3 regions of the Paenibacillus sp. FSL M8-0212 genome follow, and region 2 is predicted to be linked to each of the others. Evidence: riboswitches for the same ligand, from Rfam matches in the RefSeq annotation. Region 2 holds a riboswitch; each other region holds the start of a gene.
What was found. A riboswitch is a leader RNA that binds a small molecule or an ion and turns the genes downstream of it on or off. The one in region 2 is predicted to bind thiamine pyrophosphate.
Positions count from the first base shown of each region.

Region 1: linked by a shared signal. The riboswitch ahead of thiC (phosphomethylpyrimidine synthase ThiC) and the one ahead of tenA (thiaminase II) in region 2 are both predicted to bind thiamine pyrophosphate.
Region 3: linked by a shared signal. The riboswitch ahead of MKX68_RS23840 (thiamine phosphate synthase) and the one ahead of tenA (thiaminase II) in region 2 are both predicted to bind thiamine pyrophosphate.

Region 1 is NZ_JBBORP010000001.1:1,748,711-1,752,444, forward strand. It holds gene thiC (phosphomethylpyrimidine synthase ThiC) at 1-1,519, opposite strand, end outside; TPP riboswitch at 1,940-2,053, opposite strand; gene MKX68_RS07690 (IclR family transcriptional regulator) at 2,203-2,946, opposite strand; gene MKX68_RS07695 (alpha/beta hydrolase) at 3,306-3,734, shown strand, end outside.
Region 2 is NZ_JBBORP010000001.1:5,755,169-5,758,902, forward strand. It holds gene MKX68_RS25315 (L-dopachrome tautomerase-related protein) at 1-12, opposite strand, end outside; gene MKX68_RS25320 (CotH kinase family protein) at 261-1,946, opposite strand; gene tenA (thiaminase II) at 2,071-2,730, opposite strand; TPP riboswitch at 2,846-2,943, opposite strand; gene MKX68_RS25330 (endo-1,4-beta-xylanase) at 3,150-3,734, opposite strand, start outside.
Region 3 is NZ_JBBORP010000001.1:5,407,227-5,410,960, forward strand. It holds gene MKX68_RS23830 (hypothetical protein) at 1-682, shown strand, start outside; gene MKX68_RS23835 (ABC-F family ATP-binding cassette domain-containing protein) at 821-2,371, shown strand; TPP riboswitch at 2,447-2,556, shown strand; gene MKX68_RS23840 (thiamine phosphate synthase) at 2,741-3,448, shown strand; gene thiO (glycine oxidase ThiO) at 3,466-3,734, shown strand, end outside.

The DNA.
Region 1 (3,734 bases), 4.0 Mb from region 2:
ATGCATCATCCCGGCGTTGAGCACGTGGATGGCCTTTTGCCAGATCGGCGGCGTGGGCTGCAATCTTGTAGGCGATGACCCCTTCCCGCACATCATCCTTGTTGGGCAGGCCCAAATGTTCTTTTGGTGTAACATAACAGAGCATGGACGTGCCGAACCAGCCAATCATGGCCGCACCAATGGCGGATGTGATGTGGTCGTATCCCGGAGCAATGTCGGTCGTCAGCGGCCCCAGCGTATAGAACGGTGCCTCTTTACATATCTCCATCTGCAAGTCCACATTCTCTTTGATCTTGTGCATCGGCACGTGACCCGGCCCTTCGATCATCACCTGCACATCATGCTTCCATGCGATCTGCGTCAGTTCCCCGAGCGTAGCCAGTTCCGCCATCTGAGCTTCGTCATTGGCATCGTAGATACTGCCTGGACGAAGTCCATCTCCCAACGAAAACGCCACATCATACCTTTTCATAATCTCGCAGATTTCTTCAAAATGGGTGTACAAAAAATTCTCCTGATGATGCGCAAGGCACCATGCTGCCATAATGGACCCACCGCGAGACACAATGCCTGTCATCCGCTTGGCGGTCATGGGGATATAACGCAGCAGTACACCTGCATGAATCGTAAAGTAATCCACGCCCTGCTCTGCCTGCTCAATGAGTGTGTCACGGTACAACTCCCAGGTCAGTGCTTCCGCTTCGCCATTCACCTTCTCCAGCGCCTGATACAGCGGCACCGTGCCAATCGGCACAGGTGAATTGCGGATGATCCATTCCCGGGTGGTATGAATGTTTTTGCCTGTGGACAGATCCATCACGGTATCCGATCCCCAGCGTACCGCCCAGGTCATCTTCTCGACCTCTTCCTCGATGGAAGAAGATACGGCAGAGTTACCTATGTTGGCATTGATCTTCACGTGAAAATGACGACCGATCAACATCGGCTCACTCTCCGGGTGATTGATGTTGGATGGCAGAATGGCCCGTCCACTCGCCAGCTCCTGCCTCACAAATTCCGGTTCCACGCCTTCACGAATGGCGGCAAACTCCATCTCTGCCGTAATGACTCCCTGCCTCGCGTAGTGCATCTGGGTCACACAGCGTCCTGTCTGTGCCCGTAGCGGTTTTCCACGCAATCCAGGGTACTCTTCGGCGCCGGCTCTCTTTCCCCCGGGCTTCAGTCCGTTATCCTCCGGTTTAACTGTACGGCCTTGGTAAGCTTCGACATCGCCACGCTCTGTGATCCAACGGGTGCGCAGGGCTGGCAGACCTGCACGGATATCCGCATGAAATGCGGGATCGGTCATCGGGCCACTCGTATCGTAGACACGCAGCGGTTCGTTATGCTCCACCCCTTGGGGAGTATTTGTGTCATGAAGGGCTATCTCACGTTCCGGTACAGCAATGTCCGGCCGTGAGCCCTGAATGTAGACTTTGCGGCTGCCCGGAAAGGGCTGAACCCGTCCGGCCGCCCCTGTTTCCTTTTCCACCTGCTGATCGTTATGTTCCTGTTCCATCGCTTGTTGTCCCGTTCGATTTCCTGTACTCATGTTCGCTTGTCTCCTCCTCAGTGTTCGTCGCTTGTTTGGTTGGTATCATCGTTAGCTCGCTTACGTACCTGTCCCAAATCATGCACAATGCAGAGAAGAAAGAGCGATCCTACGCCAGACCAGGGGAGACACTTTTCATGTACAGTTCACAACAGACGGAGGCTGCCACAGATCATGAATCTATGGCGACTTCTCTCTCATCATCCAAGCCCACTTTTGCAGGTTATTGAAAAAGGAGCCCATAAAATCCGCGCTATATCGCCCGTTCACTGTATATAAAAAAGCCGGTCCCCGAAGGAACCGACTTTTATGTCCATCACCAATAATGCACCTTCAATCAGCTCCTTAACGGAGCCCTACCAGGGTCACATCATGTGGTGGTTGTGGTCATATCGCCGATTACTTCCCTACGCTGGTATGATCCAGATCAGGTGCAAAGGGTCCGGAATCTCATGCGATTCCGTCTCAGTCCGGACAATTCGGACTCCCCCAGTAACGTTAGTAAGTTGCGACTTACATAAGCCGCCGTTCATATTCAATGAAGCTGGCCCCGTTGGGCCGTCCATTACAGAGTAGCGCAACCGGAACATAAAAACAACCTTTATATTCCAGACCATTAACTCAATTGGAGAAAAAAACTTACATAAACATCAGGATAACATGAGCCCCATCTGCGTAGCAGCATCCTTCAACACAGGTGCGTATTCATGCAATGTCTCCTGCGAGAGTCGACTGACAGGCCCTGAGACCGAGAGGGCAGCTGCAATATTACCTCTGCGATCCATAATAGGTACAGATACCGCGGCAGCTCCCGGCTCACGTTCCTCATAACTCGTCGCATATCCGTTATCCCGGATATCTCCCATTTGCGCCAAGTACACCGCCGGATCAATAAACACCGGCCATTCCGGCCCGTTCATCAGTTCTTCACGATCCTCGTCCGTGGCAAACGCCATCAGGACTTTGCTGGAAGCGCCCACAGACAGCGGGAGTCTAACACCAACGGGAGCGACTCGGCGAATCGCCTGATCACTTTGCACAGCCTGAATCCGTATCCGTTCACTCCCATCACGCAGGTACAGACTCACGGTCTCCCCCAATCGATCTCTCAGTCGCTCCATTGCAGGCAGCAGCAGAATAGCGGGATCATCGCTTCGGGACATATGAGCTGACAGCTCCCAGATTCGGATGCCAAGTCGGTACTTCTCTGTTGCTGCATCACGGATCACGAACCCTCGATCCTCCAGCGTAGCCATCAAACGGTGCACTGTACTTTTGTGCAGGCCGATCTGGCTGGCAATTTCGGTGAGTCCCAGATCACTGCGTGTGGTAAAACATAATAATATATCCAGCGCCCGTTCCACAGCCCGGACGGTTAACTTGCGATCTTCCATGGCATAATGCCCTCCTCATGTTTCATCACATGAAACTTGGTTACATAAATTATATGAGAAACGGTCTCATCTGTAAACCAAAAAGAGCCAAAATCAAAATAGGCCAACCTGTAAATTTTTCCTTTTTATAAGACTTAATCCCCTGTAATTTACACACTAAGGTAATGTTACCCATATATCTTAAGAACTATATAACAATTGCGTAACAAATGCCCTCAATCAATTGACTTTGACTATATTGGAACATACGATAAAGATATATTACATTAAGATATCGCTCTGAAGCAGGCTCTGAAATCGACGCAATTCTCTTTTCATGTCGTTGTTATCTTCAACTGAACTTCAAAGGAGGGGCATTCATGTATCCAACATCCCAGAGCGAAGCCCCGCTGCAAACAAAAGTGTCCGATCTGCCCTCTTCCCTATCACCGAGGCTGATTCGGTTCAAACATATTATCGTAGCGTTGCTGCTCTCCGTTGTATTTTTTCTACTGTTTTGTTTTATCGCACTGCATGGTTATATCGCATGGGTATTATCCAATCCAACGGTAGCGCCGGTCTTCTCCAATCCGATGCAAGCCAAGAACATGAAGTATGAAGACATCACGTTCCCGGCAGCAGATGGCAGCCGGACGATGCAGGGATGGTATATACCTGCTGACAATGCTGCAAGCAAAACGATTATTTTCAGTCACGGCTATGGTGCCAATCGTGAAGAAACATGGGTACCCATGTATGACCTGGCACACTATGCCCATCAACTTGGGTTCAACGTGGTCATGTTCGAT
Region 2 (3,734 bases):
CATAGGTTTTATGATATCCTCCTTAACTTGTTTGAATAGATATTACCTATAATATGTTCAAGACTTTTTCTAATACCAGGCCCTTAATCGTCTTTTTCTACGTGTTTTGAAAATCCGAGGAACAAAAAACCAATGCGAACGACAAAATGTAGGTACGCATTGGTTTTATTAAATGTCAGGCTATCCATCTACTTCAATGTCCGATCTTTTGCTGATCGCTGAACTCATCTTGATTATCTGTTTACTTTGCGTAATTCTTCTTATTTCCCTTCCTGAGACTGATTACCCTCTGCAGCTCCACGACCGCGACCTCCCATGCCTCCTCGAGTATTATTTTCACCCAGTTTGGACAGGTCAACCGAAGAAGCATCAATCAGTGAATCCGAGTCCTCTTTTTGTTTCTCGGTCGTGGAAGGGATATCTCCGTCCAGTTGCCCTTGTATACTTTCTGCACGCAACGAGCCAAGTTTGGTCAATTCCGTAACAGCTTCCTCGTACTTATCATACGTAATAAACGCTGTAGGGTCTTGCTTCACATATTTCGAGATCATGTTGTTCAGGCTTTGCATTTTTTCTTCAAATTTTCCGTCTGCGAAGTATCCATCTACGATCTCCTGCAAATATTCGTGATACTTGGCCTTATACTCCGGCACCTCAAGGAGCTTTCCTAAAATTGGACGTTCGTCCAAGCTGACCCCTGATACCGGAGTATCAATGGCCAGATTCACGACATCGGATGCAGAGCCAGCTTGAAATCCACCGAAGGCCATGTTATAGTCCCAGGGCAACATGCTGATCTGTCCATCGTTTTCATACAGATAATAGTTATGTCCCATGTTGGACGTGTAGCTGTCCATATTGACAACGACCGTGTGGGCCGCAAAATATCTCAGAACTTCGTCCACATCCACATATTTCTCCAGTTCGGTACCTGTGCTCAAGTTTTTGAGCGATTCAATGACACGCTGATAATCTTCCTCTGTTGTTTTGGTCTCAGCATTGTCGAAGATGGCGGAGTAACTGGATGATTCATCATCGGTGTATACCAATGAAACACCATTGCCGCTTCCGTCCATACCACCTGGACCACGGTTACCCTTCATACCTGCTTCCGGTAGTGTATTCGCTCCATCTTCCCCTGTCCCGCTGTTCATATTCGGCGGACTTGCACCATCCGGTGGCGTCATACCTTCAGTAGGAGGCTGCATATTTCCATACCCTTGTGGAAAAGGATCGCCATCTGGCCCTCCCATTCCTCCTGCCCCCATGTTGTCATCATTGTTCGGCTTGTAAAGTTCACCCTCATCATTCTTGGCTCGGGCGAGATATCCGCTGTCAATATCTTCAACAGCCAGGTACAAACCCCAAGTCTCTCCATTTACACTAATATTGGAGAATGCGAATAAAGGTGCATCTACGCCAATATAACTCATGATGTCATAACTCAAGTATTCCTTCATATAACTATTGTCGCTAATCATGTTGTTCACAACGAGCTTGTCCAACCCCATCCAAGTTTGATCCTTAACATACTCATCAAACTTGATTTTGAAACTATATCGATCCGTTGTATCATCGCTAGCAACTTGCCGAAGGCTGGAGTTACCCTTTGGACGAATTCCGACGTTTTCAATCGTTGTGCCGTTAATCGTAATATTAGCTGAGATGTACTGCTCCTCATTTGCATTATCCAACATTTCTTTCCATGCCGCTTCATCCACATCAATCGAAATGGACATAACCTCATTTTTGTTGATTTGATCGGCATACCCTACTGTCTGCGCAGTATTCTCCGTTTTACTCTGATTATCCGTATTCGTTTGTTCTGTTTCAGTCGAATTACTTTCCGAGTCCACACTTCCTTGATTAGTCGAGCTGCATGCCGTCAGCATTGCAGTACATAACACCGCTACACCGATAAATTTAGGCCATTTGTATATACTCATTGCCATCACCTCATGATTGTTGTTGAATCTTTTTATATGTAATCATCATAGATGGCAATTCTTAAATGAATCTGAATGAGTGGCGTCATATGGTACTCTCTAATTGAATGAACGACCAGTGAACTTAAGGCTCCAGCCTCCATGACATCTCCCAAAAATCAAGCTCGAAGCGACTGCACATCACGAAAATATCTTCCATTCGTTGGTACGTTTCCTCGCTACAGCCTTCTAATAGCTTATCCGTTAACGCCACAAGGGATTGATTGTTGCTGTTGTATTCAGAGGAAGCATATCCTGTGATCCACTCTCCGTAAAAAGGATGATCAGCTGCACCTGGCTTTTGGGAAAGAGCTTGACCAATCTCTGCATAGCTCCACGAGCAGGCCAGAATCGATACAAGTACTTCTGCTATACCGCCCGCATGGGAAACTGAGAGCATATAGTTAGTATAGGCTGCATTTTTCAGTGCAGGTTTTACCTGAAAAACATGATCCTCTGTAATTCCTAAACGCTCCATATAAGAACGATGAATTTTCATTTCACCATTCAGGATGTTATCTACGTTTTTACTAAAAAACTGCATCAATTTGGGGTCGTGCGACTTGACGATACCTAGTGCAAATACGCGGGCATAATCATACAGGTACAAGTAGTCTTGCAGCAAATAATAACGAAATTGTTCAACCTGTAAAGAACCATCCCCGATCCCTTTAACAAAGGGATGCTCAAGACATTCCTTCCATACAGGCTTTGCTGCCTGATATAGTCGCTCTGAAATAGTCAACGTGTGTTCCTCCAATTCATAATGTATGTATTTAAAAACAAAAAAACGAAACATCCATAGGATGTTTCGCAGACAAATACACTAAAACAAGGGGTACGCATGAGCTACCCAAGTACAGCGTTTCATCGTTGCATCCCTACGTTGGCATGATCCAAATCAGGTAAGGTCGGTTTAACACCCTCTCAGCCGGTTAAGGCTCCCTCGCAAACGGTTGTATGTAGTTGATTACTTTCTTGTTCCCATAAAAGAAAAAATAACATCCATTTAGTATATCAAGGGCTGTTAAATATAGTCAAGGCAGTTTGTATCCCACCTCATCAGCTTGAGTGACGTATGTAAACGATGAAAACCATCATAACAATGGTTGAGTTTTATCCACTGTTATGATGGTTTCTACTCTTACAATTACTGCCGATGGATTAATGCCCGAGTTTGTTCTTTCCGACAAAAGTGAGTATTCCGTACTGGGAAGTGTTTCTCCAGCTCTCATTGGTCGTATCATTCCACTTGGCTACGTTCTGTTTACCTCCGCCCTGGTTGTCGTTAATTTGAAGCTCGAAACCGAGGACATTTCCAGCCTTTGGCGTCAGTGAATTCAACTGGATTCTGGCTTCTACGAGGTATCCTTTATTTGTTTTCTTCACAGCACTTACAAGGCGTCCGGGTGAGGCACTGCCTGCAAAGGTTCCGACATTGTCTGCACTGATTCTGAACTGGGCATCATCATATTGAAAATACGGTGTGCGCTGGTGATTCTCGTCCAGGAAAATCTCAACCGAATCCTGATCCCATGGGTTAATGCTATCTGTGATGATGTTTGGATCAGTGACATCGATTAGCAGATATAGATACTTACCTGACCACATTGCGCGAGCCACTGCCTCTGCCCCTTCGGTCTGATTCAACCGTTTTACTTCAAATGGTACAGCCTTGTTCCATAATGCGTCTTTCTTCCCATCAATCTGAACAATCCCTTGCATAGCTTGTGCAGATTTGGGCATAGG
Region 3 (3,734 bases), 350 kb from region 2:
CATGTTTAATTACATTCCTGCCGTAGTTATTCTGGATTATGATGGCTATTATATGTTTTCCACGGAAACAGAGATGACGGGTAACCTTGAAGATTCTTTCCGGCAAGTATGGAGCCCCAAGAAACCTTATACATATTCAGATTCTAATGGTAACAGTATTAACTTTACACTGGACGACTACGTATATGCCTATGACGCAAGCGCAGGGAAATGGATTGAAGGATTTCAAAAAGAACTGGCTTCAACCACACAGATTCCTTTACTTCAGGATACCCACGTATTTGAACAAGTTAGACGAAGTCGGATTGTGACTACTGTGCAGGATAATCTGGCTGATGTGATTAACCGCCATAATGAGTTTGCCAGAAAGAACGGTATTTCCTATACATTTACGATGCCCCTGATTGCCCAGGAAGATTGGTACAACTCCATAAATGATACAGGGATTATGGCTTTTATCCAAGGTATAGGTGTGGGTGACCAGAAGATCAACAATTACGCAATTGGTGGAGGCAGACTTGTGAAGAAAACGGCGATAGTAGGTGGGGTAGATCCTTTAACGGGTATCAAGTACTACTACCCCTCCACATGTGGTAATGGTTACCGTGCTGAAGAGGTGTTCACAGGCGCGAGACAAGCAGCTGCACAAGGCTATTTCGAATATAAATGCTCTAACCGTTAGGGTACCCTGTATGACAAAATTATGGAAGAGGTTCCTGATATGTTTACATTACTTTCAGAAAAGACGGGACCTGTGCTAGAATAGGGTTTCGGAACAATCACAAAAGTAATGTCTAATAGATAGGAGCAACCTCATCTTATGAGTTTATTGTCAGTAGAGAACGTAAGTCACAATTTTGGAGATCGCACGTTATTTAAAAATGTATCGTTTCGTTTACTTGCCGGAGAGCGCGTAGGGCTTGTTGGTGCCAATGGTGTAGGTAAATCCACATTAATGAACATCCTTACCGGTAAATTGCTTAAAGATAGTGGAAAAGTGGAATGGACACCCAAGGTCCGTTATGGATATCTGGATCAGCACACGAAGCTTACCCCAGGTAAAACCATTCGTGACGTGCTTAAAGATGCATTCCTTCCGTTGCTTGAACTGGAAAAAGAAATGATGAATATTACGGACCAGATGGCAGATGCAGATCCAGATAAGCTGGAGCAGTTGCTGGAAGAGATGGGCGATATTCAGGAACAACTGGAACAGGGCGACTTTTATCTGATTGACGTAAAAGTGGAAGAGATGGCTAATGGTCTTGGTTTGTCCGCAATTGGTCTTGATCGGGATGTCGCAGCTCTAAGTGGTGGACAACGTACCAAGGTGCTGCTTGCCAAGCTTCTGCTCGAGAAACCTACAGCTCTGTTACTGGATGAGCCGACCAACTATCTGGATGTAGAGCATATTGAATGGCTGTCACGTTACCTGAAGGACTACCCGCACGCGTTCCTCTTAATCTCCCATGACACGGAATTCATGAATGAAGTCGTAAATGTCATTTATCATTTGGAATTTGCCAAATTAACGAGATATGCAGCGAACTATAACAAGTTCCTCGAGATGGCTGATATGAATAAAGCCCAGCATATTGATGCATACGAGAAGCAGCAAGAGTACATCAAGAAGCAGGAAGATTTCATTCAGCGTAACAAGGCACGTGCTTCAACTTCAGGTCGAGCGAAGAGTCGGGAGAAGCAGTTGGACAGAATTGAACGTATTGATCGCCCAGATGAAGCGGCCAAACCAACGTTTAAATTTAAGGATGCCCGTGCGAGCAGCAAAACGGTCTTTGAGGGCATTGATTTTGAAATTGGATATACGTATCCTTTGCTGCCTAAGATGACAATGACAATCGAACGTGGTGAGAAAATTGCCATCGTAGGTTGTAATGGTGTGGGTAAATCGACGCTGTTGAAAACCATCCTGGGAAAAATATCTCCACTCAGTGGAAAGACTTTCTTAGGAGATTATCTCGAAACGGCATATTTTGAGCAGGAGGTTCGTGCTGGGAATATCACGCCGATTGAGGATGTCTGGAATGAGTTTTCACATTTGACCCAAAATGAGGTCCGAGGTCATCTCGCTCGCTGTGGGTTGAAAAATGAGCACATTACTCGTCCGCTTAATATGCTGAGTGGTGGAGAACAAGCCAAGGTTCGTTTATGCAAACTCTTGATGCGTGAAAGCAACTGGATTCTATTTGATGAGCCGACGAACCATCTGGATGTCACAGCTAAAGCGGAGTTGCAGCGTGCTTTGAAAGAATTCAAGGGAACGGTGTTACTGGTATCTCATGAACCTGATTTCTACGAGGGTTGGGTTACCAAAACATGGAATGTCGAAGAATGGTCTGAGAAAAACTAGACGATTTAAGACAATGTTTAACAGAAATGACGGTGACAAAAAAATCCGTCTATGGTAACATAGGCTACAACTTCATATGAACACTAGGGGGGCCGCACGATGCGGCTGAGATGGAAGAATACGATTCCGGACCCTTTGCACCTGATCTGGATCATACCAGCGTAGGGAAGTGGCGAGCGCGTTTCAGTGAATGACGTGAGCAAACGGCAACTCAAAAGGATTTCAACCGTCTGCTTAACGAATTGAAACATGCAGTGACGTGTATAACGTTAGGGCTATAAGGTCCATAGCTGAATTGCACGAAATGAACTGTATGCATCAATTAGTCATCTGGTCCTATATTTAATACGCAGCCACTCCCCTACGGGAGTGGCTTTTTTGTGTTTTCATAGCATTCACGCATGGAAGGAGAGGGATGGTACGGTAATTTCTCATGAACATGTACACAGATCATTTGAATTGCATGTTGTATCTACGGGTGCAGGGGATCAAGCATCTTTTGTAAAAGCTGCAAAGGACGTTTGGCCATCAGTGGACTATATTCATATACGAGAAAAACAACTCACATGGCAAGACAAGATCGATTGGGCTGAAAGTCTGCGCAGCGTTGGCGTTCCATCTTGTCGCATCGTTATCAATGGTTCAGAACTGCCTTTACAAAATGACATCTGTGGCGGTGTACATTGGGGGCAAGATGCGATACGCAACTGTAACCCTGCTGTCATGAGCAATGTGCAGCGACTTCGTCTAGGGGTATCTGTTCATTCCATCGATGAGGCAAAAATCGCTGAAGAACGGGGAGCCGATTACCTTTTCTTCGGGCATGTCTACTCAACCAACAGTAAGCCTGATCTTGACCCAAGAGGATTACATGCTCTTGCTGAAGTGTGCAGGAGTGTCTCCATTCCTGTCATGGCGATCGGTGGCATCGAACCGGGAAACATTCACGCGATTCGCTCTGCAGGCGCACAGGGAGTTGCTGTGATCTCGAATGTATGGGCGAACGATTCACCGGATCGGGCCGCTGCATCATTAAGGCAGGCTATCGTTGTTGCTACAGAAAGTCTGAGTCGCTGAATCAAGGAGATGAGAGGATGAAAAAGATCATTACTGATAGACCGGATAAGATTCATGCAGAAACGATTATTGTAGGCGGAGGCGTTATTGGTTGCGCCATTGCATATGAGCTTGCTTCCCGTGGACAGGATGTACTTTTGCTGGAGCGTTCGGTGATTGCAGGAGGCACTTCTTGTGCAGCGGCTGGAATGCTGGCTGCAGATAGTGAGGAGTTTGCTCATCCTTTGATGGCTAAGCTTGCCAGACAGAGTAGACAGTTGCTTATTGAGCATCAAGTGTTAATGGC